DNA from 3 places in the Kocuria gwangalliensis genome. Region 3 is predicted to be linked to each of the others. Evidence: riboswitches for the same ligand, from Rfam matches in the RefSeq annotation. Region 3 holds a riboswitch; each other region holds the start of a gene.
What was found. Region 3 has a riboswitch for S-adenosylmethionine ahead of ABEA06_RS12725 (AMP-binding protein). Riboswitches for the same ligand answer to the same signal wherever they lie in the genome.

Region 1: another riboswitch for S-adenosylmethionine. It lies ahead of ABEA06_RS06185 (MetQ/NlpA family ABC transporter substrate-binding protein); the one in region 3 lies ahead of ABEA06_RS12725 (AMP-binding protein).
Region 2: another riboswitch for S-adenosylmethionine. It lies ahead of ABEA06_RS05095 (acyl-CoA dehydrogenase family protein); the one in region 3 lies ahead of ABEA06_RS12725 (AMP-binding protein).

Annotation. Positions count from the first base shown of each region.
Region 1 is NZ_BAABLN010000013.1:69,873-79,451, forward strand. It holds gene ABEA06_RS06155 (proline--tRNA ligase) at 1-1,364, opposite strand, end outside; gene ABEA06_RS06160 (hypothetical protein) at 1,465-2,220, opposite strand; gene ABEA06_RS06165 (GNAT family N-acetyltransferase) at 2,350-3,213, opposite strand; gene ispG (flavodoxin-dependent (E)-4-hydroxy-3-methylbut-2-enyl-diphosphate synthase) at 3,210-4,376, opposite strand; gene ABEA06_RS06175 (methionine ABC transporter permease) at 4,556-5,212, opposite strand; gene ABEA06_RS06180 (methionine ABC transporter ATP-binding protein) at 5,212-6,264, opposite strand; gene ABEA06_RS06185 (MetQ/NlpA family ABC transporter substrate-binding protein) at 6,261-7,148, opposite strand; SAM riboswitch class IV at 7,252-7,366, opposite strand; gene dxr (1-deoxy-D-xylulose-5-phosphate reductoisomerase) at 7,399-8,682, opposite strand; gene ABEA06_RS06195 (GlsB/YeaQ/YmgE family stress response membrane protein) at 8,794-9,063, opposite strand; gene ABEA06_RS06200 (solute symporter family protein) at 9,181-9,579, opposite strand, start outside.
Region 2 is NZ_BAABLN010000010.1:6,238-15,816, forward strand. It holds gene ABEA06_RS05090 (M18 family aminopeptidase) at 1-1,283, shown strand, start outside; SAM riboswitch class I at 1,336-1,427, shown strand; gene ABEA06_RS05095 (acyl-CoA dehydrogenase family protein) at 1,530-2,813, shown strand; gene ABEA06_RS14550 (GNAT family N-acetyltransferase) at 2,971-3,594, shown strand; gene ABEA06_RS05100 (glyceraldehyde-3-phosphate dehydrogenase) at 3,479-4,894, opposite strand; gene ABEA06_RS05105 (carbohydrate kinase family protein) at 5,109-6,038, shown strand; gene ABEA06_RS05110 (YbhB/YbcL family Raf kinase inhibitor-like protein) at 6,157-6,678, shown strand; gene ABEA06_RS05115 (HAD family hydrolase) at 6,731-7,525, shown strand; gene ABEA06_RS05120 (glycerophosphodiester phosphodiesterase family protein) at 7,561-8,418, shown strand; gene ABEA06_RS05125 (ABC transporter substrate-binding protein) at 8,748-9,579, shown strand, end outside.
Region 3 is NZ_BAABLN010000035.1:21,848-31,426, reverse strand. It holds gene ABEA06_RS12735 (2Fe-2S iron-sulfur cluster-binding protein) at 1-70, opposite strand, end outside; gene ABEA06_RS12730 (succinate dehydrogenase cytochrome b subunit) at 70-873, opposite strand; gene ABEA06_RS12725 (AMP-binding protein) at 1,312-3,450, opposite strand; SAM riboswitch class I at 3,444-3,538, opposite strand; gene ABEA06_RS12720 (CoA-binding protein) at 3,588-4,007, opposite strand; SAM riboswitch class IV at 4,089-4,203, shown strand; gene ABEA06_RS12715 (LLM class flavin-dependent oxidoreductase) at 4,287-5,708, shown strand; gene ABEA06_RS12710 (alcohol dehydrogenase) at 5,869-6,933, shown strand; gene cls (cardiolipin synthase) at 7,027-8,517, opposite strand; gene ABEA06_RS12700 (GNAT family N-acetyltransferase) at 8,529-9,062, opposite strand; gene purL (phosphoribosylformylglycinamidine synthase subunit PurL) at 9,080-9,579, opposite strand, start outside.

The DNA.
Region 1 (9,579 bases), on a different contig from region 3:
CCCAGGGCCTCCGCGTACAAACGGCCGAGCTGGAACACGTGCCCCATTTCCACGCCGCGCGCGATCTCCAATGCACCGGATCCGTCAGGAGCCTGGTCACCCGCCCGTACACTGCAGGCCTCCAGGGTGCCGTCCCATGTGAAGTCGCGCCCCGCGATCAGCCCGTACACATGCATCTCGCTCACGTTGGCGCCGGTGATCCAGCTGGTTCCGGGAACCACACGGGGATCCACGAAGTACGGGATCTCCGATTGGGATTTTGCACCCAACACGGCGTCATCCGGTGTCATCCCCGGGCCCAGGTAGCCCTTGACGATTTCGGGGCGGGCCCGCAGTTGGTCGTCGCTGGCGGGTTCCACCTCCAGTTCACCGCCCACGCCGAGAACCTCACCGATCCCGGCCTCGACGCGCTTGATGTCGATTTCACGGTCGCCGGGCAGACCCACGGCGACCAGCTGCTTGTCACCGCCCGGCAGGTTCACGGACAGGACAACGTTCTTGAGGGTGTCGGCCGCCGTCCACTGCCCCGTTTCACGCGGATGCAACTCGTTGGAGCGCGCCACCAGGGTGTCAATGGTGGGGCTGTTCGGAGTCTTGTGCACCTGGGCCGCCGGAGCGCCGTCGTAGCCGATGGGCTCCGGCGGCACCGTGGTGACGGCTTCGACGTTGGCCGCGTACCCGCCGGCCGTACGCACAAACGTGTCCTCACCGATGGGCGTGGGGTGCATGAACTCTTCCGATCGGGAGCCGCCCATGGCGCCCGACTGGGCCGAGACCGCAACGATTGGCAGACCGAGACGTTCAAATATCCGAACGTACGCGGCGCGGTGTTTGGCGTAGGACTCATCCAGGCCGGCGTCGTCGATGTCGAAGGAGTAGGAATCCTTCATGATGAATTCGCGCCCGCGCAGCAGGCCGGCGCGGGGGCGGGCCTCGTCGCGGTACTTGGTCTGGATCTGATAAAGCATGGCCGGCAGATCCTTGTAGGACGAATACATGTCCTTGACGAGCAGCGTGAACATTTCCTCGTGCGTGGGTGCGAGCAAGTAATCGGCGCCCTTGCGGTCCTTGAGCCGGAACAGGTTCTCCCCGTACTCCGTCCACCGGTTACTGACCTCGTAGGGTTCACGCGGCAACAGCGCCGGGAAGTGCACCTCTTGCGCGCCGATGGCATTCATTTCCTCGCGGACCACGGCCTCGACCTTGCGCAGCACATTCAGCCCGAGCGGCAACCACGTGTAAATACCCGGTGCGGCACGTCGGATGTAACCGGCGCGGACCAGCAGACGGTGGCTGGCCACGTCTGCATCAACGGGGTCCTCGCGCAGCGTGCGGAGGAACAGGGAACTCAGGCGAAGCGGCACGAAGAGTCCTAACCGCCCGTAAACGGGCCTAATAAGGAGGGGCTGGTATCTGGTGGGATTCTATCCCCCGGACACCAGCCTCTCAGACCAAGATGGCTGCTTACTGTTCGGAAATCTTGGTGACGGATTCCTGCAGGATGGCCTCGACGTCCGGGGTCTCGGAAGTCGGGCTCGCGGTGCCACTTGAACCGCCTTGCCCACTGACCACGACAAAGGTGTTTCCTACCACGGCGGAAGCCTGGGTCATCGTGTTGGATTGCCCATCCATGTCCATGGTCATGTTCATCATTGTTGCTTCCGTGGCCTTGTCGAGATCGAGATCGCGCGGTTCAATGCTCGCTTCGATCTTGCTGCCCATGAGTTCCATGGTGAACTCGCGGCAGTCCTCGTTCTGCTGGTTGGCCGTCCGGGCATGCTCAACGGCTTCATCGCCCGAGCCCATGGGCATGACGGTCACCGCGTACTGCCCCTCGGAAGGAGTGGCCACCACAATGTCCTCCGCGTGCCCGGATGAGGTGTCCAGTGCCTCCTTGACCAGGTCCTTGCACTGTGCCGGTTCAATCGTGGCCTGTTCGATCACCTGCTCCAAGTCCTCCATCTGACTGTCGGCGTTGTCCTCGTCCATGGGCTCGGCGGACAGCTTCTGGCCGTCGACCTCCACACTGTTGAGCGCACTGACCACCTGGTCCTGCGAATAGCTGGCTTGGGGGTCGGGTTCGCTTTCTGCTCCTCCGCCTCCTGAGGAACATGCGGTGAGTGCCAATGCGGCCACCGCAAGAGCAGTCATTGAACGGGTGCCGCGACGCCATGCAAACGGTTTGCGGGGCAAGGACGTGGGGGTCGTGATGGAGCCCATGGGAAATCACCTAATTTTCGCCGGTTGTACCAGTTGACTGAGCGGCTGAGGTTGCCACGCCCCAAATGTAACCCGGCTCACGCATGCTGCAGGATCATCGCCGCACCTGTGTGGGACCTCCCTCGCCGGCTACAACAAAACCGTGGCGAAAGTACCCGACCGCTCGAAACCGACTTTGCGATACGTGGCCAGGGCGGGCCGGTTGTATGAGTTCACGTACAGGCTGACCACGGGAACGTATGTTCTGGCCAGAGCCACCACCGCCGCCATGCACGGGGCCGCAAGTCCCCTGCCGCGGTACGCCGGATGGACCCAAACACCCTGAATCTGACATACCTGGCCGCTCATGGCTCCGATGTCCGCCTTGAAGATGACTTTGCCGTCCGTGTCGTCCGTAAGCACCGCCGTGCGGCGATCACGCAGCAATTGCTCGACGCGCTTGCGGTAGCTCTGGGCGCCGTCCACGAACGGTGAGTACCCGACCTCTTCTTCGAACATCGCCGCAGCCGCGGGCAGCACACGGGAGAATTCGGACACCTCTGCCCAGCGCACCCGATCCGACACAGCGCTGAACTGCTCGGACGCCGGATCGGTATCCATTGCGAGCAGCGGCTGGTCAGGGCGTACGTCGAACGGCAGGGGCCACGAGGTCTTGAGCCGGTTCCACAGCCCCATGACGGGCTCCGCCGGCCCGAACAGGGAAGCGTAGCGTGAACCGCCCCGCGCGAGGTGGTCCGCGACCAGGTCCTGCCCGGTTTCATCCAGTGCGATCGGGACCACGTTGGTACCCACCCAGCAAGCGCCGACAAGTTCCTGGGCGGGACTCATGATGCCCAGCACGGGTGCCGGTCGACGCCGCCGGGCGGCGCGAACGGTGTCCACGTGCGAGGCAACGAACACCGATGATACCGCGTGACGCGCCATGAGCCGGTCCAGTTGTGCCTGCGGCACGGCCCCGGGAACCAGCAAGCGCGTCACCCGGTATCGGGTCATCCGGCCGTCACGACCGGAGCGCCTTCGATCGGCTGACCGTTCTCGTCCAGTTCCATGCTCTCGGCCATCAGATTCGCCTGCTCCAGCAGCGTCTCGACGATCTGGTCCTCGGCAACGGTCTTGATGACCTCACCCTTGACGAAGATCTGCCCCTTGCCGTTACCCGATGCCACACCCAGGTCTGCCTCCCGAGCCTCACCCGGTCCGTTCACCACACAACCCATCACGGCCACGCGCAGCGGGACGGTCAGGTGCTCAAGTCCCTTGGTGACGTCGTCGGCGAGCTTGTAGACGTCCACCTGGGCGCGTCCGCAGGACGGGCACGAGACGATTTCCAGCTTGCGGGGACGCAGGCCCAGCGACTGCAGGATCTGGTTGCCCACCTTGACTTCTTCGACCGGCGGCGCGGACAAGGAAACACGAATGGTGTCCCCGATGCCCTGACCCAACAGGATGCCGAAGGCCGTGGCGGATTTCACGGTGCCCTGCAAAGCGGGCCCGGCCTCGGTGACACCCAGGTGCAGGGGCCAGTCGCCGCGCTCGGCGAGCAGCTGGTAGGCGCGCACCATGGTCACGGGGTCGTTGTGCTTGACGGAGATCTTGAAGTCGTGGAAGTCGTGTTCCTCGAAAAGGGACGCTTCCCAGACGGCGGACTCCATGAGAGCCTCCGGAGTGGCCTTGCCGTACTTCTCGAGCAAGCGCTTGTCCAGGGAGCCCGCGTTCACACCGATGCGGATGGAGACCCCCGCGGCTTCCGCGGCGCGGGAGATCCCCTCGATCTGGTCGTCGAACCTGCGAATATTGCCCGGGTTCACGCGAACGGCCGCGCAACCGGCGTCAATGGCCGCGTACACGTACTTGGGCTGGAAATGGATGTCCGCAATCACCGGAATCGGTGACTTCTTGGCAATGATGGGCAGCGCATCGGCGTCGTCCTGGGAGGGGCACGCCACGCGCACGATGTCACAACCGGCGGCATTGAGCTCCGCGATCTGCTGCAACGTGGCGTTGATGTTCGTGGTGGGCGTGGTGGTCATCGACTGCACGCTGACCGGAAAATCCGATCCCACACCCACGGAGCCCACCTGGATCTGACGGGTCTTCCGCCGAGGTGAAAGCACCGGCTGGGGTGCAGCGGGCATACCGAGACTGACCGAACTCACGAATTGCCTCCAGGGGATTGTTGGCCGGGTCGCCGAAAAGTGCTCCCCGATTTATTCACCTTCCATTGTGCCACTTCGGGGGAAAGCTGCAGCCGGACGTGAGCAAACGAACGCCCGACGACGCCGCCCCGGGACTTCCGTGGGAAGGCCCGGGGCGGGGATCGTATCAATCGTTATCGCTAGCGGCGCATGATCTTGCGTGCCAGCCAGTTGCCGAAGAACTGGACCAACTGCACCAGAATGATGATGACAATCACAGCGGCCCAGGTGACCTCGTCGTTGAAACGCTGGTACCCCAGGCGCAACGCGAAGTCGCCCAAACCACCGGCACCGATGGCACCGGCCATGGCGGACATGTCCGTGATGCCGATGACCAAGAAGGTGTAGCCGAGCACCAGCGGACCGAGGGCCTCGGGCAGGATCACCGTGGTGATGATCCGCAACCGGGACACACCCATGGAACGGGCGGCCTCGACCACACCCGGATCCACGGTCATCAGATTCTGCTCCACGATGCGCGCCACCGCGAAGGTCGCACCAATGGTCATGGCGAAGATCGCGGCGTTGGGGCCCAGTCGGGTACCCACAATGGATTCCGTGGCCTGGCCCAGTGCGGCCAGGAGAATGATGAACGGGATGGGGCGAATGAAGTTCACCAGGAGGTTCAAGGCGGTGAAGACCGCGCTGTTCTCCAAGATGTTGCCCCGCCTGGTGACGTAGAGGCCCACGCCCACGATCAAACCGATGAGCCCGGCCAGGACCAGGGTCACGGCCACCATGTAGAGGGTCTGGCCCGTGGCGGACAGCAACTGGGGTCCTAATACTGACCAATCCATCAGCGGGCCACCTCCTCAACCTTGGTGATCTCGCGCAATCGGACAATGGTGTTCTCCACGGCGGTGTCCGGGCCATTGAGCGAAAGCGTCAGGGTGCCGAATGATCGGGACTGCAGCATGGAGATACCGCCGAAGGCGATCTCGAACGTCACGCCGTCGCGAGCGCACTCCGAGAGCACGGAACCGATCCTGTTCTGGTCCGTGACATCCACGAGGATCAACCGACCCGGGTGCTCCTGGCGAACCTTGGCGATCTCGTCCTCCCGGGGAACGGTGCGCATCACCGAGGACACGAACTTCCGAGTGGTCTCCGCCTGCGGATACGCGAAGACGTCCGAGGTGGTACCCACCTCCACCACGCGGCCACTGTCCATCACCGCCACGCGGTCCGCAATGGAACGGACCACGTCCATTTCATGGGTGATGAGCACAATGGTGATCCCCAGCTCACGGTTCACCCGCCTGAGCAGACCGAGCACCTCCTGGGTGGTCTCCGGGTCCAGCGCAGAGGTGGATTCGTCCGCGAGCAGCAGTTCCGGGTTGGACGCCAAGGCGCGTGCGATACCCACGCGCTGCTTCTGGCCGCCCGACAGTTGTTCCGGGTAGTTCTTGGCCCGGTCCGTGAGCCCCACGAAGGCCAGCAGTTCGGTGACCCGTTGGTTGCGTTCCTCGGGCTTCCAACCGGCGCGTTTGAGCGGGTATTCGATGTTGCCCGCCACGGTGCGCGAGTTGAACAGGTTGAACTGTTGGAAGATCATGCCGATCTTGCGCCGGATCGGGGCCAGCTGAGTCTCCGACTTGCCGTCCACCCGACTGCCCGCCACCTCCAACGATCCGGAGCTGATGGGCTCCAGGCCGTTGATCAGGCGAACCAACGTGGACTTGCCGGCACCGGAGTACCCGATCACGGCAAAGATCTCGCCCTTGGTGATATCCAGGGTCACTGTGTCCACGGCGTTGACCACGCGAGGAGCACGCTTGGACCCGCCCGTGTAAACCTTGCTCACATCCCGGAAGCGCACCAGGGTACGCTCACTGGACTCGACAATCACTGGGTTTGTTCCTTCAGGTCTTCCTGGTATCGCTTCAGGAGGTCCTTGAGTTCCTGCTGGTCGATCTCGGTGGGAACAGCGGTGCCCTTGCTCTCCTCGTCCTCGGCCTTCAGCACCTTCGGGTCGTAGTAGAAGCTCGCGACCTTCTTGAGGGTCTCGTTGTCCGCGTTGGCCTCGGTGGCGGCGAACAGGTTGTCGAAGACCTTGGCGCTGTCCTGCGTGGGATCATCCGAGGCCAGAGCGGACTTCGGATCAATGTTGGCGCGGCCCAGGAAGTCGTTGTTGATCACGGAAGCGGCCACGGAATCCATCGACAGAACGGTCTGCTCGGCGGACACCGGGCGAACGGAGACCTTCGACTTCTCGGCGTCGATGTCGCCCTCGGTCGGAGCGATCGTGTCCTTGGTGAATTCCACCAGGCCCTCTTGCTTCAACAGGTTCAACGCGCGGCCCAGGTTGATGGAGTCGTTGGGGATGGCGACCTCGTCGCCGTCCTTGATCTGGTCCAGGGAGTCGTACTTGCTGGAGTACATGCCCAGCGGGTAGATCGCGGTGGATCCGACCGGGGTGATGGTGTCCCCGGAGTTGTTGTTGTAATCCGCGAGGTAGGCGGTGTGCTGGAACCAGTTCATGTCCACGTCGCCGCTCTTGGTGGCGGGGTTCGGCTGGTTGTAATCACTGAAGTCCACGTATTCCACGGTGATGTCGTTCTCCGCAGCGACTTCCTTGAGGGCGTCGTGCGCGGGTTCGGACCCGACGATGCCAATGGTGATGGTGCCGTCCGCAGCGGGATCCGAGGATTCGGAGTCTCCGCCGCCGCACGCGGTCAGGGTGAGGCCGAGGGTGGTGGCCAGCGCAAGGGGGATCAAGCGGTGAGATCGCACGATGTGCCTTTCCGAGGAGTGGAATGTTCTGGGCGATTAACATCGGAAAGCGGTGCGTTCGAGGACACACCGCATTCGCAGGGCTCGTGCTGGGTGATTCGCAAATCCGCACTTGCCGGGAGCTACGTTAACCGCGGCCGGATGGTCATCTGGGGCACCCCGCTACGGGAGAGGGTTGCCGTCCGGCCAGCCAGAGCTGGACGCCGGATCTCGTCATCCGCGGCCAAGCCTAACATGGGGCCGGCGGTGATCAGCGTGCGCTGAAACGCTGCGCAATAAACTGATCCGCCCGGTTCCTGGCCCAGCCCTCGGCGCCCAGGACGTCCTCGAGCCGCGGGGTCGTGTCGCCCTCGTGTTCATTCACGACCACCGCAACGATGTCCACGATGGTCGTGAAGTTCACCTCACCCCGGTGGAAGGCGTACACGGCCTGCTCATTGGCCGCGTTGAACACGGCCGGCCAGGTGCCGCCCAGCGTCCCGGCATGCTTCATCAGCTCGATGGCGGGGAATGCCTCGGTGTCCAGCGGCTCGAAGGTCCAGTGCGCCGCTTGCGTCCAATCGCACGACGCCGCCGCGCCGGTAATTCTGTGCGGCCACCCCAGACCTAAGGCAATGGGCAGTCGCATGTCCGGCGGTGATACCTGGGCCAGGGTGGAACCGTCCACGAACTGGACCATGGAATGCACCACGGACTGTGGGTGCACGGTCACGTCTATCCGGTCCAGGACAACGTCGAACAACAGGGATGCTTCCAGGACCTCAAGCGCCTTGTTGACCATGGTGGCCGAATTGGTCGTGACCATCACCCCCATGTCCCACGTGGGGTGTTTCAACGCCTGCTGGGGCGTGACCGTGGTGAGTTGATCCCGGGACATGCCTCGGAAGGGTCCGCCGGAGGCGGTGAGGATCAATCGGTCGACTTCGCTCGAACGGCCTCCCCGCAGCGCCTGCGCCAGAGCCGAGTGCTCGGAATCCACCGGGATCAGCGGGGTCTCCAGGCCGGTGGCGGCCGCGGCCTGTTTAACCAGCGGGCCGCCCGCGATGAGGGACTCCTTGTTGGCCAGCGCCACGGGCGTCCCCGCGTGTAATGCGGCGAGCGTGGGAGCCAGTCCGATGGACCCGGTGATGCCGTTGAGAACAACATCACAGTCCGAGTGTTCCGCCACGCGCGTTGCGGCCTCGGGTCCGTGGAAGATCTCGGGGGTGAAGCCTGTCAGGCCCTCCCCCGAGGCTCGTTGGGCAATGAGTTCTTTCAGTTGCCGGGCGTGGTCGGCCGTGCCACTGGTTCCAACCGCGGCCACACGTTCTCGCACGGCCTGCTCCGCCAGCACCGGCAGGTTGGACGTTCCGGCGGCCAAGGCCGTGACCGACAGCGGCGGGTGCCCCGCGGCGGCGTCGTCCTCGCCCGGTCGCCGCAGGCCACGCGCGGAGGCGACGACGTCGAGCGCTTGCGTACCGATGGAGCCCGTGGAACCCAGAATGACCACGCGCCGGGGCTGCTTGCCAGTGGCGCTGTCGAGTTCGGGGGTCATGGTCAGGGGTGCGTCAGACATGGTCACCAGTATCTCGTGGATCGGAGGAGCTCAGCACATACAACAAGGGCGCCACCCGGAGGTGACGCCCTTGTTCAGTGATGCCGTGGATCAGCGACGAGCGCCCTTGCGGCCGGTCACTGCACCGTAAATGAACAGCACGATGAGTGCGCCCACGATTGCGGTGATGATGGTTCCGATGTCGAACACGGATTCCAAGGATCCGATGCCCACCAGGCTGCCCAGGAAGCCGCCCAGGATGGCACCGATGATGCCCAGGATGATGGTGACGATGATGCCGCCACCCTGACGACCCGGCATGATGAGCTTGGCGAGTGCGCCAGCGATCAGGCCCAGGACGATCCAGCTAATAATGCCCATGATTCCTCCAGTTTAGCTGCTTGCTTTAACACGAGGTCGTCGCGTTCGTATGCCTTGGTCAGCGTACTGACTGCCAGCTCCCTATCAGGTTACAGGAGAAATCGTCAGGACACTCAATCAGTGATCGACTGCCTTCTCAGCACCAACGCCCGTCAAGGAACGAACTTCCATCTCGGCCTGCTTCTTGGGATCCTCCGGCCGACGCTCGGACATGGAACCGAGGAAGCCCAACAGGAACGACAACGGAATGGAGATGATGCCCGGGTTGGACAGCGGGTAGATGGCGAAATCTGCACCCGGGATCATGGACGTCTCAGCGCCCGACATCACCGGCGAGAAGATGATCAGGACCACGGAGCTGATCAGACCTCCGTACATGGACAGCACGGCACCGCGGGTGGTGAAGCGCTTCCAGTACAGCGAGTACAGGATCGTGGGGAGGTTGGCCGATGCGGCGACCGCGAAGGCCAGTGCCACCAGGAACGCGATGTTCTGACCCTGGGCGCCGATACCGCC
Region 2 (9,579 bases), on a different contig from region 3:
TCGGCTACGCCCGCGCACTGGGTGATTACGTCATGGCATCGCCCAGTTCGTACCACGCGGTCGAGGCCGCGGCGGGTCTGCTGCGCGGGGCGGGATTCACGCAACTGAACGAAACCGAGGCGTGGAGCGACGTCGCCGGGCGGCACTTCACGATTCGCGACGGCGCTCTGATCGCCTGGGTGGCCCCGCGCGATCTTCGCGCGGGCACCGGCTACCGGATCCTGGGCGCCCACACGGATTCACCCGGGTTCAAGCTCAAGCCCAAACCCACCACGGTGTCCCACGGCTGGTACCAGGCCGGGGTGGAGGTTTACGGCGGGGTGTTGTTGAACTCGTGGCTGGACCGTGACCTGCGCCTGGCCGGGCGGCTCGTGGTGCGCGGTGAGAACGGTGAACTCTCACAGCACCTGTGCTCGACCGAGGCCATTGCGCGCATTCCACAACTTGCCATCCATTTGGATCGCTCAGCCAACGAGGGTCTCACGCTCGACAAGCAGCAGCACGTGCAGCCCATCTGGGGGACCGGGTCGGTTCAGGACGCTGATGTGTTGGGGTTGCTCGCGGACATGGTCGAGGCGTCGGTGACTCCGGAGCGCATTGTGGGCTTCGACGTGGTGCTCGCGGACACCCAAAAACCGGAGCTGATCGGGCAGCGGCGGCAGCTGCTCGCGAGTGGGCGGTTGGACAACCTGTCCTCCGTGTACGCCGGGTTGCACGCACTGGTCGAGCACGCGGATGACCTCGAGTCCGCGTCGCAGATCTCGATGCTGGCCGCGTTCGACCACGAGGAGGTCGGTTCCGCCACGCGCTCGGGCGCGGCCGGTCCGTTCCTGGAGGACGTCCTGGTCCGGATCAGTGCGGCCCGGGGCGAATCGCAGGACGATTATCGGCGCTCCCTGTCCGCATCGGTGTGCCTGTCCGCGGACGCCGGGCACCTGGTGCACCCCAATTACCGGGGGCACCACGACCCCGTGAACACTCCGGAGCCCGGTGCCGGGCCGCTGCTCAAGATCAACGCCAATCAGCGGTACACCACCGACGCCGTGGGCGCGGGGCTGTGGGCGGACGCGTGCGAGCGCGCCGGAATCAGTTACCAGGAGTTCGTCTCCAACAACAACGTGCCGTGCGGTTCCACCATCGGACCCATCACGGCCACCCGGCTGGGCATGCGCACGCTGGACGTGGGCGTGGGACTGCTCTCGATGCACTCCGCCCGCGAACTCGCCCACGTGGATGACCTGCATGCGCTGTCCCGGGTGACCGGGGCGTTCTGGCGGTCATAGAGCGTCACGCGTGTTGACAGTCACTCCGAGCCCGTGATGACCTGAACCCGTAACGCCATCAAGAGCGGCCGAGAGACGTGGCTCGTTAACGCCGCAGCAACCACCCGGATACCGGGACGGTGCTTCCGCCACGACCGATGGACAGCTTTTCGGCTCCTGCGGTTCGCACGCTCACGCCCGTGCGCCGGGCTGCTCCCGGTCGATGGTGCGGAGCATCGCGACAGAACGCGAGGGACCACCGAGAACATGAGCACCGACACCCGAACCACAGAACAGTTGGCCACCACCAAACATCAACCGCACGCCGCGGAGCCGCTGAGCACCCGCGACCTTTTCGACGTGTTTCAACCGGTGTTCGAGCGCATTGCCGGCGGGGCCGTGGAGCGCGAACAACGGCGGATCCTCCCGTTCGAGCAGTTCGCGTGGCTCAATGAGCGGCGCTTCGGCGCGCTCACGGTCCCGCGCCCGCGGGGCGGCTACGGTGCCACCCTGGAGCAGGTTGCCGAGTTGCTGATCGCCCTGGCCGCCGCCGACTCCAACGTGGCGCACGTGTACCGCTCACACCTGGGATTCATTGCGAGCCTGGGCTCCGACGAGTCCGAGGTCTGGTTCCCGCGTATTGCCGCCGGTGAAACCGTGGGTAATGCCGCGACCGAGCGTTCCGGTGCAGCCCTGGGCACCGCCGCCACCACACTCACCCGGACCGGCGACGGCGAGTGGGAACTCAACGGCACCAAGTACTACTCCACCGGTTCCATTTTCTCCGACTGGATCCAGGTCACCGCCCAGATCCCCGGTCACGAGGAGCGCTCGCACGCGCTGGTGAAGAGCTCGTGGGACGGCATCGAACTGGTCGATGACTGGGACGGCTTCGGCCAGCAACTCACCGGAACGGGCACCAGCCACTTCCGCGCGGTCAAGGTTCCGGCGTCCCATGTGCGCAATCGAGACGGCCGGGCAACCCAGGAGACCGCCGTGTTCCAGCTCGTGCTGCTCGCTGTCGAGGCCGGCATTGCCAGGGCCGCGATCGACGAGGGTGTTCACCTGGTGCGTTCACGCACCCGCGGCTTCAACACCGGCACGGGATCGGTCGCGCGTGAGGACCCGCAGATCCTGCAGCGCGTGGGTGAGCTCAGCGCCAAGGCTGGCGCCGCGCGGGCAATCGTTCTTCAGGCGGCCCGCGAGCTCGACGCCGCCATCGGCGTTCTCGGCGGCGATCCCCTGCTCGAGAACCCTCAGGAGTTGACCAACGCGTGCGAGGTGCCGGTGGCGCACGCGCAGGTGGTTGTCCCGGACCTGGTGCGCGACGTCACCGACGGGATCTTTGATCTGCTCGGCGCCTCCGCCGTGGGTAAATCCAAGTCCCTGGACCGCTTTTGGCGCAACGCGCGCACGGTGGCCACCCACAATCCCACCATGTACAAGGCGCGGATCGTGGGCGACCACCGCGTCAACGGCACCCCGATGTTCGGCCTCAACGCCATTGGTGAGGTCAACCCGTCCGGCGAACCCACAACGAAACAGGGCTGAACGCTGTTAGGCCTTTGGCGCACTCTCGGCAGTGCCGCGAACGCATCACAGGTACCGCCCGGGCCTTCGCACCCATCTCCTGCGTGGTTAGAACCCTGGGCGCGGGCCACAAGGGCCCCAACGACGCACCACCTGCAAAGAGAGGTTCTCACGAGCCATGAGATGTGCCGCTTGCATAACGTTGGAACCGCTGCGCGTCGATCACGCCTCAGAAATGGTCGAGGTACTCGGTGACCCGGCACTCTACGAGTTCACGGGTGGCGAGTCACCCACGCTTGACGAACTCACCGCACGGTACGCGCACCAGATCGGGGGAGCCTCACCGGACGGAGCCGAAGAATGGCGTAACTGGATCGTGGGATCAGTGGCCACCACGCAAGCCATCGGGTATGTGCAGGCCACGATCCGGCGAACTCAACGGTCCGCGGATCTCGCCTGGGTGATCGGCTCCCGGTGGTGGGGGCGCGGCTACGGAAAAACGAGGTCGTGTACACCTCATGTGTCGTTGGGGCCCTTGGGTGAGCCCAGAAGGGTTCTAACGGGGCATCAGGTGCGCGGCAGGGTTCCAGCGGCCCCTGAGCTGTGCGCTCCCACCGACGACGACGCCGCCCCGGTCACCTTTCGCGCGAAAGGTCACCGGGGCGGCGTCGTCGTGGCCGGGGAACTTACGGGAGCTGCGGCATGGCGATGTCGGCCATGCGTGCCAGAACGCGCACCACCTGACAGGAGTAACCGAACTCGTTGTCGTACCAGACGTACAGCACCAGGGAGCTGTTGTTGACAATGGTGGCCAGGCCGTCCACCACGCCGGCGCGGCGGGAACCGACCAGGTCGGTGGAGACCACGTCCGGGGAGTCCACGTAGTCGATCTGCTTGCGCAGGGGCGAGTTCAAGGAGATGCCCTCGAGGAACGCGTTGACCTCGTCGGCGCTCTCGGGGGCATTCTCCAACTGCAGGTTGAGGATGGCCATGGAGACGTCCGGGGTTGGCACGCGGATGGCGTTGCCGGTGAGCTTGCCCTGCATCTCGGGCAGAGCCTTGGCCACGGCCTTGGCGGCACCGGTTTCGGTGATGACCATGTTCAGCGCTGCGGAGCGGCCGCGGCGGTCACCCTTGTGCCAGTTGTCAATGAGGTTCTGGTCGTTGGTGTACGAGTGAACGGTCTCGACGTGGCCCTGCTTGATGCCGTACTGGTCGTTGAGGACCTTCACGACCGGGGTGATGGCGTTGGTCGTGCAGGACGCCGCGGAAAGGATCTTGTCCTCGGCCACGATGTCCTTGTCGTTCACGCCGCACACAATGTTCTTGAGCTCGCCCTTACCGGGAGCGGTCAGCAGGACCTTGGCGACCCCCTTCGACTGAAGGTGCTGGGAAAGTCCCTCTTCATCGCGCCACGCGCCGGTGTTGTCGACCACCAAGGCGTTGTCGATGCCGTACTCGGTGTAGTCCACCTCGGCCGGGGAACCCGCGTAAATGAACTGAATGTCCACACCGTTGGCGGTGATGATGTTCTTCGCTTCGTCCACGGTGATGGTGCCGTCGAACGGGCCGTGCACGGAGTCACGGCGCAGCAGGGAAGCGCGCTTGACCAGGTCGTTGCCCGGCTTCTTGCGGACCACCACGGCGCGCAGGTTCAGGCCGGTTCCGTCGTTGCGGTTGATGAGGATGCGGGCCAGCAGACGGCCGATGCGACCGAAGCCGTACAGCACCACATCCTGGGACTCGGGTTCGTTCTCACCCTGGTGCTCGACCACGGAAGCCAGCCGCTCACGCAAGTACGCCTCGAGGTCGGTGCCGGCGGATTCCTGGTAGCCCTGAGCCAGCTTGGCCACGTCGATGTTGCACGTACCCAGCTGGAGCTTGGTCAGCGTCTCGACGATGTCGAGGGTGTCCTTCAGCGGCAGCTCTTCTCCCAGGATGCGGCGGGTGAAGCGGTGCGCCTTGATGATTTCGGTGACGGACTTGTGAACCAGCGACCGGCCGAATACGGTGGTGACCACCTTGTTCTCGCGGTGCAAACGGCCCACCAGGGGGACCAGTGCCTCGGCAAGTGCTTCGCGATCGGACCAGGTGGTGCTCATCAGCATCCTTCTTCCTCGACCCGGACTTCGTCGTGAGGGCCGTGTTGTGCCGCGCTTCGTTGTGCGGTCTAGCGTGATGGCGCCCCGTAGGAATGGGGCGGCTCGTCGTACGTCAGTCTACGTGGCTCGCGCACCCCTCGTGTGCGTATCCCTTTAGGTGACGACGCCGCCGCGGCGCCGTCTTCTTGGCGGTCGCCTTTGCTACCGTGGTGCCATGTTGACGGTGATCGGTGAAGCTCTCGTGGATGTGGTCTCGCGCAAGGGTGAAGCACCTCGAGCGCACGTGGGCGGAAGCCCCATGAATGTGGCCGTAGGCCTTGCCCGCCTGGGTCAGTCGGTGCAGTTCCTGGGCCGCTACGGTCAGGACGAGTACGGCGAGCAAGTGGCCGCGCACCTGCGGGACAACAAGGTGAGCCTGCCGTTCAGCCCGGATTCCAAGCCCACCTCGGTAGCGCAGGCCACGCTGGATCAGGCCGGCGCCGCAACCTATGCCTTTCAGTTGGATTGGTCCTTGGACGTCTCCGACGACCAGATCGATCAGCTCCTCAGCAATACCGGCCTGCTGCACGTGGGCTCCATCGGTGCCATGCTCGAACCCGGCGCGACCCTGGTCCGCAAGGCTGTGGAGCGTGCCCATGGCCACGCCCTGATCTCATACGATCCCAATTGCCGACCCACCATCATTCCGGATTCTTCGGATGCCCGCGCTCGGGCGGAGGCCATTGTGGCGTCCGCGGACATCGTGAAGGCCTCTGACGAAGATCTGCTGTGGCTCTATCCGAACCGCTCCATCGAGGACAGCGCCCGGGCGTGGTTGCAAGCGGGTGCACACTTGGTGATCGTGACTCGCGGGCCACTGGGCCCCTGGGCGGTAAGCCGCGGCACGGGACGCGAAGGTGTGGACACCGCAGCGGCCCGAGTGGACGTGGTGGACACGGTGGGTGCGGGGGATTCGTTCATGGCCGCCCTGATCTCCACTTTGACCGACCGCGGTCTCACCGGAGCCGATGCTCGCCGTGACTTGGACGCGTTGGACAAGGACGAGGTACGGCAAATCCTGCGCTACGCCGCAGCCGCCGCGGGTGTGACCGTTTCCCGTTCCGGGGCGGACCTGCCGACCAAGGATGATCTGCCGAAGAACTGACGCGTGCCGGCCGCTCCTGCGCGGCCGGCCGCCACGACAAGCCCCCGCCGTGAAGGTGGCGGGCGCCGTCGGCAAGGACGTGTCCGTGAGTACGAACCGTTCAACGAAAGGAATACCGATGTTCGACCGCGAACCCTACGCAGACCTGCCCGACCTTCCCACGTTCACTCTGACCTCAACGGATGTCGCCGAGGGTGAGACCATGGCCACCGCACAGGTCTCCGCAATCATGGGCGCCGGCGGTGAGGACATTTCCCCGCAACTGTCCTGGTCGGGGGCGCCCGAGGGCACCAAGTCCTACGTGGTGACTATGTTCGACCCCGATGCGCCCACCCCCAGTGGGTTCTGGCACTGGTGCGTGTCCAATATCCCGGCCTCCGTCACGGAACTGGCGACCGGGGCGGCGTTGAACCCGCCGGAGGGTGCCGTGAAGCACCGCAACGACGGCGGCACCGACGAGTTCGTGGGGGCGGCTCCGCCCGAGGGACACGGTGCGCACCGCTACATCCTGTGCGTGACCGCCGTGGACGTGGCTGAACTGGACGTGGACGAGAACGCCAGCCCCGCCGTGGTGAACTTCAACCTGTTCTTCCACGGGATCGCCCGCGCCTTCTTGACCCCCGTGTACGAAGTCAAGTAACGCTCCAGTGGTGCGCGGAAGTTTCGAGGAGGAACCCCACCAGCCCGTCCGAATGATCGCGAGCGATCTGGACGGGACGGTTCTGGGACCCGATTTTCGCTTCCGGCCGCGCACCGTCGAGGCCATTACCGCCGCACGGGATGCCGGGATTCACGTGGTGTTCGTGACCGGGCGTCCCAAACGGTGGCTCCACCCGCTCCACGAACAGCTGGAGGACGTGGGGGTGGTCATTTGTTCCAACGGGGCCGTGGTGTACGACGTGCCCACCGAACGCGTCATTGAGACCAGCCTGTTCCACGTGCGTGAGGCCTTCGGGATCATGGGGGAGATCAGCGAGCTGTTCCCCCGCACGCTCTATGCCGCCGAAACCCTGGATCGGGTCTTCACCGATCCCGGATGGTCCCGCAGCGACCGCATGGAAATCTTCCCCGTGGAGGAGGCACCCATCAGGGAGTGTCTGCCCCGGGGGATCGGTGTGGTCAAGCTGCTGGCCAAACTGGATGGCGCCGTACCCAACGAGTATTTCGAGCACGTGCGTGACCTGGTGGACGGGCGGCTTGCCGTCACCCATTCCGTGGCCGCAGCCCCGCTGGTGGAAATCGGGCAGCGAGGGCTGACCAAGGCCCGCACGCTGGAGCGGTACGCCGCTGAGCGCGGGATCACGAGTCAGCACGTGATGGCCTTCGGTGACATGCCCAATGACCTGGAAATGCTCACGTGGGCCGGTCACGGGTACGCCATGGCGGACGGACATCCGGGGGTCGTCACCGCGGTGGGTCGTACGGCACCGCCCTTCACCGAGGATGGCGTGGCCCAGGTCATTGAGAACTATTTGGATCATGCCTGACCAGAAACGGTGACGGACAAGTTACTGTTTAGTACATGTCAGTTGCCGATCAACCTGCCGCCCTGGCCCACCGTGGTTTCTCACTGGACGGTCATGAGAACACCCTTCGAGCGTTTCGTGCCGCCGCGGACCTAGGATTCGTATGGGTCGAGACGGATGTGAACACCACCTCGGACGGCGTGGTGCTGGCATTCCACGACCCCACACTGGATCGGGTGACCAATACATCCGGTGACGTCTGTGATCTCCCCTGGTCCGAGCTGCAGGACGTGCGCATCGGCAGTACGGAACCGTTGGCGACCCTGTCCGAACTGCTGCGTGAGCTACCGGACCTGCACTTCAATATCGACGTCAAGGACGAATCCTCGGTCATGGCGCTGCCGCGCGTGCTTGCCCAGGAGGGTGCCGTGGACCGCGTGCGGGTGACCTCATTCTCCGAAGACCGCCGACGCCGCACGCTCGAGAACATCGCCCGGCTCACCGGCAAGCGCCCGCTCACCTCGGCGGGAACCATTGGCTGCGCAGGGCTCACGATCCTCTCCAAAACGGCCCGCGTGACGGACAAGGCCTCCCCCAGGATCGCGAGCCTCATCTGGTCGCTGTTGACCAAGGCCTGGGCGGTCAAGGTTGCGGACTTCACTGCCGTCCAACTGCCCGTGACGTACGACCTCTCCCTGCCGGGCGGGCGGAAACTTCCGGTCTCGGTGGTGGACCCCAAGTTCGTGGAGGTGGCCCACCGCGTGGGTGTGGCCGTGCACGTGTGGACCATTAACGACGCCGACGAAATGCGCCAATTGTTGGATATCGGTGCAGACGGGATTGTGACCGACCGCGGGGATGTGCTCACCCGGGTGTTGGCGGACCGTGGACAGTGGCCACCGCACTCCGCGTAATTGCGCGTGTGATCTTTGACTCACACCTGTGAATTTCCTAATGTCATAGGTACGCGAAACACGCGGTGATACCGACCCGTGAGCTCCGCTCCGGGTCGCGTAGCCCACAACTGATCGGAGGCGCAGATGCAGCACACTCACTCTGCCCGCGGTCCGGTTCGTCAACCGGTGGGCTTGATCCGTTCGCGGTGGATCGGCTGCCTCCGTAAGATCCCGTAGCTGCTTATCCCTTTCCCACAGGCGCCCCGTGTTCGGTTGCGCCCGGCACGCTCCACCCATTGAGCGCTCGCCAGGAGTCTCACAACGTCGTGTCTCAACAGCGAGGAAATATGAGCGCAAAACCCTATCCACATCCGGCTCCGGACCACCACGGACGGCAACGGGAGACCCGGAACTCGGTCGAACGGCGTCGTGCGCTGTCCCGGCGTGGTTTCCTGGGCGTGGGAGCCACGGCCGCGGTGTTCGCCCTGGCCGGCTGCGGAAGTAACACCCAGCAGGCCTTCTCGGGAACGGAAGCCACGGGCGCCCCCGAACCGGGCGGAATTCTTCGGGTGGGGCTCGCGGGCGGCGGCGCCGCGGACACCGTGGACGCCCACATCCCCGTGGGCACTGCCGATGCCGGACGCGTGCTCAACCTCTACGACACGCTCTACGAGTTCAACGAGGAGTACGAACCCGTCCCGGCGCTGGCCGAAAGCGCGGAGCCCGTCCAGGACGGTCGAGCGTGGATCTTCAAACTGCGCACCGATGTCACGTTCCACGACGGAAGACCGCTGACGGCGGCGGACGTCGTGTTCACCTACGACCGCGTGACGGATCCCGCCGATCCCAAGTCCGGTGCCTCCGGTCTGGCCAGTCTCGCCAGGTCCGTGGCCGTGGACGATTACACCGTGCGCTTTGAACTCTCCGAGCCGGACTCCATGTTCATCGACTCCACGGCGCAGTATTCCATGGGTATCGTGCCCGCGAACTACAACCCGGCTAACCCGGTCGGAACCGGCGCGTTCAGCTTGGGACTGTTCGAACCGGGTCAGATCACGGTCCTCAAGGCCAACCGGAACTATTGGCGAGACGCGCCCCTGCTGGACGAGGTGCACTTGGTGAACTTCAACGACGAGGACGCCTTGGTCAACGCGCTGCTCTCCACGCAGGTGGACGTGG
Region 3 (9,579 bases):
GGCTCACGGCCACGAACTCGCCGTCATCCTCTGCGGTGGCCTGCCGCCACACATGAATGGTCAACAGCATCAGCGCACCACCTTCGCTTGCACGGCCACGGGGATCGTGACATTACCCAGGGCGACGACGGCGCCCACGACCTTGGCTGCCACTTCCACGGTTTGCGCGCGCTGCGCGGTGGTCGTGAAACCCGCATCCATGGCGGCCGTGCGCATGCCGTGGATCATGTGGCCCGCCAACGCTGCCATGGACGCGGCGTAGAAGAAGGCAACGCCCGGTCGGGACAAACTGGCCACCAGGTTGCCGTAGGCATCCCCGTGGCGATGCTTCGACGACGCCGCCGGGCGGGCTCCCACCGTCAGATCCGCCACGTGGTAGACGGTGAACAGGCCGAGCACCACGCCCGTGGACCGCATGGAGCGGGCAATGATCTGGGGGACCGAGCGACGTCGGCCGCGAGGGCGCCTACGCTGCTTGCCCGTGAGCTGGCGCTTGAGGTCCCGAATCGTGCCCTGGACCGTGTGACGCTCGGCGCGCATGGCACGCAGTGTGAGCTCGGTGCCGGCCATGATGTGACTCGTGGCGCTCGCGAGCAGTCCCACGCGGACCACCCACAACACGCCATTGCGCGGCAGTACGGGCGCACCGACCGTGCGAATGAACTCCGCGTACTCGTTGTAGTACTTCCGGCCCCGGTAAACCTGCATGTTCCCGGCCATGTGCCCCGCGGTGAACAGGCTCAGGACGGTTCCGGACGCGGCCATCGCGAGTTTGAGCTCGGAATTGGTGGCGTCCTTGAACATCACTTCCCACGCGCTGGGCTTGGGAGCGGGGTCGGCAGTGTCCGTCGGGGGTTGAGCGGCGGGATTCATCACTGGATCATCCTAGGAGGTCTGCTCGGAAGTATCAGTTTCAGTGCCCCGGGAAGTAACGAACGTCCCACGCCGTAACGCATGGCGCGGATTTCTGGTTCCTGCAGCGCACCGCAGGACGGGACTCGCGTTCGGGCCCGGGATTCTCACGGGGACGAACCCATCACGACTTCACCGGCGACGTGACTCGTGAAGGGTCGCTCCGAGAAGCTGCCATCATCCTCGTGCTGTTGAGTCTGCTGACGATCGGATGCGCAGTGCTGACGCGTTATCCGCGGATCTTCAACTTTCCCGTAACACTGACCCGAGAAACTTGAGGTGGCACCGGAACCAACGAATACATCTCAGGAGCCGGGAGAACCCTCATCCGAACTGGCAATGGCTCTAGCGGCCCCTGAGATGCCGAACAAGGTTCTGATGACCCCTCATATGCGGCGGTCAACCGCGCGCGGCCAGGACCTCCGCGATCGCGTCCAGTGCTTCCTCGTTCTGCAACGAGGAGCGGTCGCCCAGGCTCTGACCCTCGTACAGCTGGGTCAACAGGCGACGGGTGATCTTCCCCGAACGGGTCTTCGGGAGGTCCGGGACGGCGATGACCTCGCGGGGTTTCGCGATGGGGCCGATCTCCTGCGCCACATGAGCGCGCAGCTCTTCCCGGACCTCATCCGCGGACAGTGACTGCGCCTGTGCCGTGAGCACCACGTAGGCCAGCACGGCGTGCCCCGTCACCGCGTCGCGAATGGGGGTCGCGCCAGCCTCCACCACGTGCGGGTGGGTCACCAGGGCGGACTCGATCTCAATGGTCGACAGTCTGTGCCCGGACACGTTGATCACATCGTCCACGCGGCCCAGGATGTACAGGTCACCCTCGTCATCGGTGCGAGCGCCGTCCCCGGCCAGGAACCAGCCGCGCTCACCGTAGGCCGCCCAGTACGAGGACAGGTAGCGCTGCGGATCGCCCCACACCGTGCGGGCCATGGACGGACCGGTCTTGTCGATCACGGCATAGCCCTGCAGGTTGGGGCCCACTTCCTCACCGGACTCGTCGAGCACACGCACCGAGATTCCCGGGACGGCGCGCGTAGCACTTCCGGGCTTCAGGGAGGTGTGCGCAGCGGCGTCGTCGAACGTGCCGGGAGGGGCGAATTGCGGATCATGCGGGCGCGGGGAGGCCACGCACGAGCCGGTTTCGGACTGCCACCACGTGTCCACGAACGGGACCTCGTCGCGGCCCACCTGCGCTCGCAGCCAGCGCCACGCCTCGGGGTTGATGGACTCGCCCACCGATCCGAGCAGACGAATGGACGAGAGGTTGTAGACCTGCGGCAGACCCTTGGGAAAGGCACCCATGAGCGAGCGGATCAGCGTGGGCGCGGTGTAGTAATTGGTCACCCCGTAGCGTTCGATGACCTCGAAGTGACGACCGTAATCCGGAGTGTTGGGCGTGCCCTCGTAAATCACCTCGGACACGCCGTTGACCAGCGGGCCGTAGATCTCGTAGGTGTGCGCGGTGACCCACGCGAGGTCCGCGGTGCACCAGTGAACGGTTGAATCGACTTTGGCGGGATCGTTGACGGCGGAGAGTTCGTCCGGGCGCAGCACACCGTGGGCATCGGGCACGTCCGGGAGCAGATCGAACATCAGGGCGTGCGTGTACGCGGTCTGCACCAGGTACCCGCCCGTCGTGTGGACCAGGCCCTTGGGCTTCCCCGTGGTGCCGGAGGTGTAAATGATGAACAGGGGCGTCTCGGCGTCGAAGGCCTCGGGCACATGCACGTCCGGAACATCCGCGGTCAGCTCGTGCCACCACACGTCGCGCCCGCGCGTCCACGGCACGGTGTCCTCTTCCTTGGAGCGCAGCCCGCGGGTGCCGCGCGGCAGATCCATGCGACCGGGCCGGGAGGTGCGGCGCACCACGATCACGTGCTCGATATCGTTCGTGCCGCTGCAGGCCTGGTCCGCGTTGGTCTTCACGGGGACCACGACGCCGCGCCGGTTCTGCCCGTCCGTGGTCACCAACACCTTGGCGCCGGTGTCCTCCACACGGAACCTGAGGGCCTCGGCGGAGAAGCCTCCGAACACGAGCGAGTGAATTGCGCCGATCCGAGCGCACGCGAGCGTGATGATGACGGTCTCGGGAATCACCGGGAGGTAGATGACCACGCGGTCACCCTTTTCCACACCGAGTTTCAGCAGGGCGTTGGCGGCCTTGGAGACCTCGCGCTGCAGGTCCGCGTAGGTGTAGACCAGGCGGTCACCGGGTTCACCCTCGAAGTACAGGGCCACGTGATGGCCGCGGCCTGCCTCAACATGGCGATCCACGCAGTTGTAGGAGACGTTGAGTTTGCCGCCCTCGAACCAGGCAATCTCGGGGACGGAGAGGATGTCGTTGCCGTCCTCGTCCGCGCCGATCTTCTGCGGCTTGGCGAAGCGGTGGGTCGTGTGCCACGGTTCGGCCCAGTCCAGCCGGGTCGCCTGCTCGGCCCAGAACTCCTCGCGGGCATCATCCGAGATCAGCGCGGGATTGGGCGTGGGGGAATGAGGGTCTGAGTAGGAAGTAATCTCGATCAACTCCATCGTCTCCTGGCATTAGCACCTTGTATCGCACGGGTACCGGTTGCTGCGACGTCAACGAGCCAGGTCTCTCGGCCGCTCCGGATGGGAACCGTTCCATTCAACGTCCCGGGAGGCCGCCGCCGCAAATCGAGTCGGGACTACAGAACCCGCGGGGCCTCGATCAGCGGGCAGGTGTTCATGACCACCTTCACCCCGGCGGCCTTGGCCCGCGCCGCGGCGGTCTGATCGGACACGCCCAGCTGCAACCACACCGCACCGGCGCCGATCTCGATGGCCTGATCCACCACGTCTCCCACGCGCCGGGAGTTCACGAAACAGTCGACCACGTCCACGTGGCCCGGAATCTCCTTGAGTGAGCGATAACCGGTCTCGCCGTGCACGGATTCCCCGGCAAGGTTCACGGGGATGATTTCCTGCCCGAACTCCTCACGGATCCGCCGGGACACCGCATAGGCCGGCCGGGTGCGGTTACTGGACAACCCCACAACGGCCCACCGCCCCGGGGTGGTGAGTAGCTCGCGAATCAGGTCCGGATCGTTGACGTGGCGATCACTCATACAACCATCGTCTCACCGCGCATCCGCTCGATCCTTATGTTTCACGGGTCGGTGCGGAAACGGTACAGTGGAGCCCAGAACGATCATGAGTTCCGACGCACAGCCCTGGCTTGTCGGACGGCAACCCTCTCCCGTAGCGGGGTGCCCCAGGTGAGGATCGGGCCGCATGACACACCGCATGCGGCAAGTACGGCGCCACACAAACGCGCTGGACCCGCAGAGTAGGCCGCCGTAGGTGGCGCACGGGGCGCGGGTCGCGTTCAACCCGAAGGGGCACCCATGACCAAGAAGCGGATCTCCGTCAACGCCTTTGACATGACCTGCGTGGACCACCAGAGCTTCGGCCTGTGGCGTCACCCGCGGTCCAAGGCCACCGAGTACAACACCATTGAGTACTGGACCAACCTGGCCAAGACGCTGGAGAAGGGCAAGTTCGACGCGCTCTTCCTGGCCGATGTGGTGGGCATCTACGACATCTACAAGAACTCCGCCGCGCCCTCCGTGACGGACGGCGCGCAGGTTCCCGTGAACGACCCGTTCATGCAGATCTCCGCGATGGCGGCCGTGACCGAGCACCTGGGCTTCGGCGTGACGAGTGCGGTGACCTACGAGCAGCCCTACACACTGGCCCGCAAGTACGCGACCCTGGACCACCTGACCAAGGGTCGCGTGGGCTTCAACGTGGTGACCTCCTACCTGCCCTCCGCGGCGGAGAATCAGGGTCTGCCGCGCCAGATCGAGCACGATACCCGCTACGAGATCGCCGAAGAGTTCCTCGACGTCTGCTACAAACTCTGGGAAGGTTCCTGGGAGGACGGCGCCGTGGTCGAGGACCGCGAGGCCGGTATCTATGCCGATCCCCAAAAGGTGCACCCGATCCAGCACCAGGGCAAGTACTTCACCGTCCCGGGTGCCGCGCTCACCGAGCCGTCCGCGCAGCGCACCCCGCTGATCTTCCAGGCCGGTGCGTCATCGCGCGGTCAGGCGTTCGCGGGTCGTCACGCGGAGGCCGTGTTCGTGGGCGGTCTGCGTCCGGACCTCACTCGGTTCGTCACGGACAAGATCCGGGAGCAGGCCGAGGCCCAGGGCCGCCACCGCGACGACATCAAGATCTACGCGATGCTCTCGGTGGTCGTGGCCGAGACCGAGGAGGAGGCCCAGGAGAAGTACCGGGAGTACCTCTCCTACGTGGACCTGGAGGCATCTCAGGCGATCATCGGCGGCTGGTCCGGCGTGGACCTCAGCCAGTTCGACGAGGACGAGGCCCTCAACTACGTCAAGACCGACTCCATCCAGTCCTTCCTGACCCCGTTCACGTTGCAGTCCAAGGACAAGAAGTGGACCCGCGAGGAGATCGCCAAGCACTGCGCCCTGGGTGGCATGGGTGACGTGATCGTCGGTTCGCCGGAATCCGTGGCCGATCAGCTCGAGGAATGGGTTGACGAGGGTGGCCTGGACGGCATCAACCTGGCCTACCACGTGAGCCCCGGCTCCTTCGAGGACTTCGTGGAGTACGTGGTTCCCGAGTTGCAGAAGCGCGGTCGCTACCGCACCGAGTACGAGGGCTCCACCCTGCGCGAGTCCCTCTACGGCGCCGGCCAGCCCCGGGTCATGGACAGCCACCCCGCGGCCCAGTACCGCGGCGCGTTCGCGGACAAGCCCTCCGTGGCGGACACCGCCGCTCGCGAGCTGGTGGGCTAACAACCCGTTTGACCGCGCCGCCCGGTCGCCTTTCCCGCAAAGGCGACCGGGCGGCGTCGTGTCTTCCGGGCTGCGCAAAGCCCACCCGAGCCATCGCCGCCTACAGTGGGGGCTAAGTCCGCGGGACGCGGGCCGGACCCGTCGCTACGAAGGAGTGGCCATGAAGGTTTTTGCGCACAAAGAACCGGGAGCACCCGCCGAGGAACTGGAGGTGGAGCGTCCCGAGCTGGACGGCTCCGCGGTGATCGTTCGGGTGACCCATTCGGGAGTCTGCCACTCGGACGTCCATTGCCAGGACGGGTACTTCGACCTGGGGGACGCCGGCCGGTACGAACTCACCGCGGCGGGCGCGCGGTACCCGGTGGTGTTGGGGCACGAGATCGTGGGGGAAGTGGTGGCCGCGGGACCGGACGCCACGCTCACGCCCGGGGACACCAAGTTCATCGTGTTCCCGTGGATCGGCTGCGGTGACTGCCATGCATGCTCTGAGGACCGCGAGAATTACTGCAGCCGCCGCAAGCGCAACCTGTCCGTGCAGTTACGGGGCGGGTACGCGGAAGAGGTCTACCTTCCGGATGAGCGCTACCTGGTGCCCCTCGGTGACATTGATCCTTCCTTCGGGGCCACGCTCGCGTGTTCGGGACTGACGTCCTACTCCGCCGCGAAGAAGATCATGCCGGTCCCCGCGGACGAGCCCGTGGCGGTCATCGGTGCCGGCGGCGTGGGTCTCATGACCATCGCGGTGCTCAGGGCCCTGGGGCATCAGAACATCGTGGCCGTGGACATGAGTGAGGCCGCACTGGCCAATGCCACCAAGATCGGGGCCTCGGCCACCGTGACTGTGGGCGGGCAAAACCTGGTGACGGAGATCGTCACGGCGGGTGGTGGCAAGATCGCCGCGGCCATCGACCTGGTCAACAACGGGGACACGTCCAACGCTGCCCTGTTCGCCATGGCCAACGGGGGGACCCTGGTCAGCGTGGGCCTGTTCGGTGGGCAGTACAAATTCCCCACGGCCCTGGCCGCGTTCAACCTCCTCAACATCCGCGGTAACTTTGTGGGCAGCCTTCCCGAGCTCAAAGAACTCGTCCAGCTCGCCCAGGACGCGAACCTCCCCGTTCCGCCCATCAAGGAGGCCCCGCTGAACGCCCAGGAGGTCAACGCCGCTCTGGACGGGTTGCGTCAGCGCACCCTGAACGGTCGCGCGGTCCTGGTGGCACCCTGATCCGACCGTGCGTTGCGGTCCTGCCCCGCGCACTGACGACGCCGCTGCCGTGACCTTTTCGAGCGCAAGGTCGCGGCAGCGGCGTCGTCGGCGTTAAAGCAAAGCCGAGGTGAGGCGACAGACATTCTCCACGTACTTGTGTCGCAGGGGGCGGTTGTTCCAGGCGTCGAGGTCCAGCAGGGTCGAGGACGCTTTGAATTGGCCCACGACCTCCTCCATGCGGTCGTGGAAGTCCTGGCCCACAATCATCACGGACACCTCAAGGTCCAGGGCAAAGGATCGCTCGTCCATGTTGGAGGAGCCGATCACGCTGATCAGGTCGTCCACGAGCACGAACTTGGCGTGCAGCACCGTGGGCGAGCTGTAACGGTAGATCTTCACGCCGGCTTCCGCGAGTTCGGAGTAGTAGGAATTCTGGGCGTTCCGTGCCAGGAACTGGTCCGAGGACTCACCCACGAAAATCTCCACGTCCACCCCGGACTGCGCCTCGGTGGTGAGCGCGTGCAGCAGGGACTCGTCCGGCACGAAGTACGGACTGGAGATCACCACGCGCCGGTTGGCGTTGTAAATGAGGTGGTTGAACAGCCGCAGGTTGTTCTCGGTCGTGAACCCGGGACCGGAGGGGACCACCTGGGCGTACACGGGGGCCTCCACGTTCGGTAGGACCTCGGTGGCCTCGTCCAGGAGCAGATCGTCGGTCTCCGAGTACCAGTCGGAGACGAACACCGCGTTGAGCTCGGCAACCACGGGCCCGGAGCAGCGGATCATCAGATCCTTCCATTCCAGGCCGCGGCGGATGTTCTTCTTCTTGTTGTAGGAGCGGTGAATGATGTTCTGCGAACCGGTGTAGGCAATGGACCCGTCCACCACCAGGATCTTGCGGTGATTACGCAGGTCCGGGCGCTGCCACTCACCGCGCCACGGGCGGATCGGTAGCATGCGCCGCCAGGGGATGCCGGAGGCATTGAAACGGCGTACGAGTTCCGCGTACCCGGGGTAACCCAGCGAACCCACGTGGTCGATCAGGATGCGCACCCGGACACCACGGTCATGCGCCCGCACCAGGGAATCCAGCAGCACCCGGGACACCCGATCCGTGGCCACGATGTAGAACTCGAAGTGCACGTAATCGGTGGCCCGATCCACATCACGGGCCATGCGCTCCATGGACTCGTGGTTGTCCGTGACAATGTCGAAGCCATTACCGCCCACCATGGGCAACGCGCCCAGCTGATAGTTCAGCTTGGCGGTTGTGGTGACCCATTCGGGTAGGTCGTCGAATTCCTTGCCCAGGGAGAAATCCTCGGGGGTGTTCTCCCGGATGATGTCGTTCATCTTGGCCTGCTTCTCCATCCGCTTTCGCGGCAGGCGAGAAGAACCAATGACCAGGAACAACAACAACCCCGCGTAGGGCAGGAGAAAAATGGCCAGCAACCACGCCAGAGCGACCGACGGTCTGCGCTGATGGGGAATCCAGCCAAGCGCACCGATTCGGAGCAACAGGTCGATGACGACCAGGATCACCAGGATCCACTCAGGGACGGTGTCCGGGGAGAACAGGTCGTACGGGGCCCAGGGGAACATAGCCGACTAACTCAGTTGCTGGAACGCATCTCCGGGCGGGGATGCACATATGTGGCTTCAAACCCGTCACTCGGACATTCGCTGAAGCCGTTCTTGAGCAGCAGCTTCCGTGCGGGCTCATTGCCCCACGGAACCGACGCGTTCACGGCCTTGACCTGGGGATTCTGGAAGGCCAACTCCACCAGATAGGGGAGCACCTCGTCCGCGTACCCCTCATTCTGGCGGCCCGGTATCACGGAGCCCACGACCTCGAGTTCGTGGTCAATGGGCGGGCCCACGAAACCCGCCATGCCGATGACCTGGCCCGAGGCGGCATCCACCACGGCGAACATCGAGTACATGGTCTCGGTGAAGAAATAGCTGCCGGCGTCCAATGCCGTATGAGCCCAGTCCTGATCCTCGGGAGTCGGGAACCCCTGAGCGAACTGCGCCAAATCCGCTCGATCCGCAATCGCCTCGAGCTCGTCCTGGGTGAATGGACGCAACACGAGACGCTCGGTACGAATCGATCGTCCCGGGCTGAGCTCTTCGGAAACGTCAGTCATGGTGCCTATCCTTGTGATCAACCGAAATACCTGGGCAGGGTGGAGCTGTGGGCTTCTCGCAAGGCCCCCAGGTCCACGGAGAACTCGCCCTGAACATCCAGGGCCCCGGACTCCGCGTCCACCACGCCGATACGTGCGAACGGGTAGTTGCGCACGGTGCACATGTCCTTGAAGCGCACCTCTTCCGAGCGGGGGACCGCCACCACGGTCCGGCCCTGGGACTCGGAGAACAGCAGCGTGAAGGTGTCCACGCCATCACGGTCGGCCACTTCTCCCAGGCCGATCCGCGCACCCACGCCAAAGCGCAGGGCCATTTCCGACAGGGTCGCGGCCAAGCCACCCTCGGAAACATCGTGTGCCGCGTCGATCATGCCGTCCCGTGACATGTTGACGAGCATATCCCCCAGGGTGCGCTCCCGCTTCAGATCCACCTTGGGGGGCCGACCACCCAGGTGACCGCGTACGCGGGCCCATTCGGAGCCGTCCAATTCGTCCGCGGTCTCACCGAGCAGGTAAA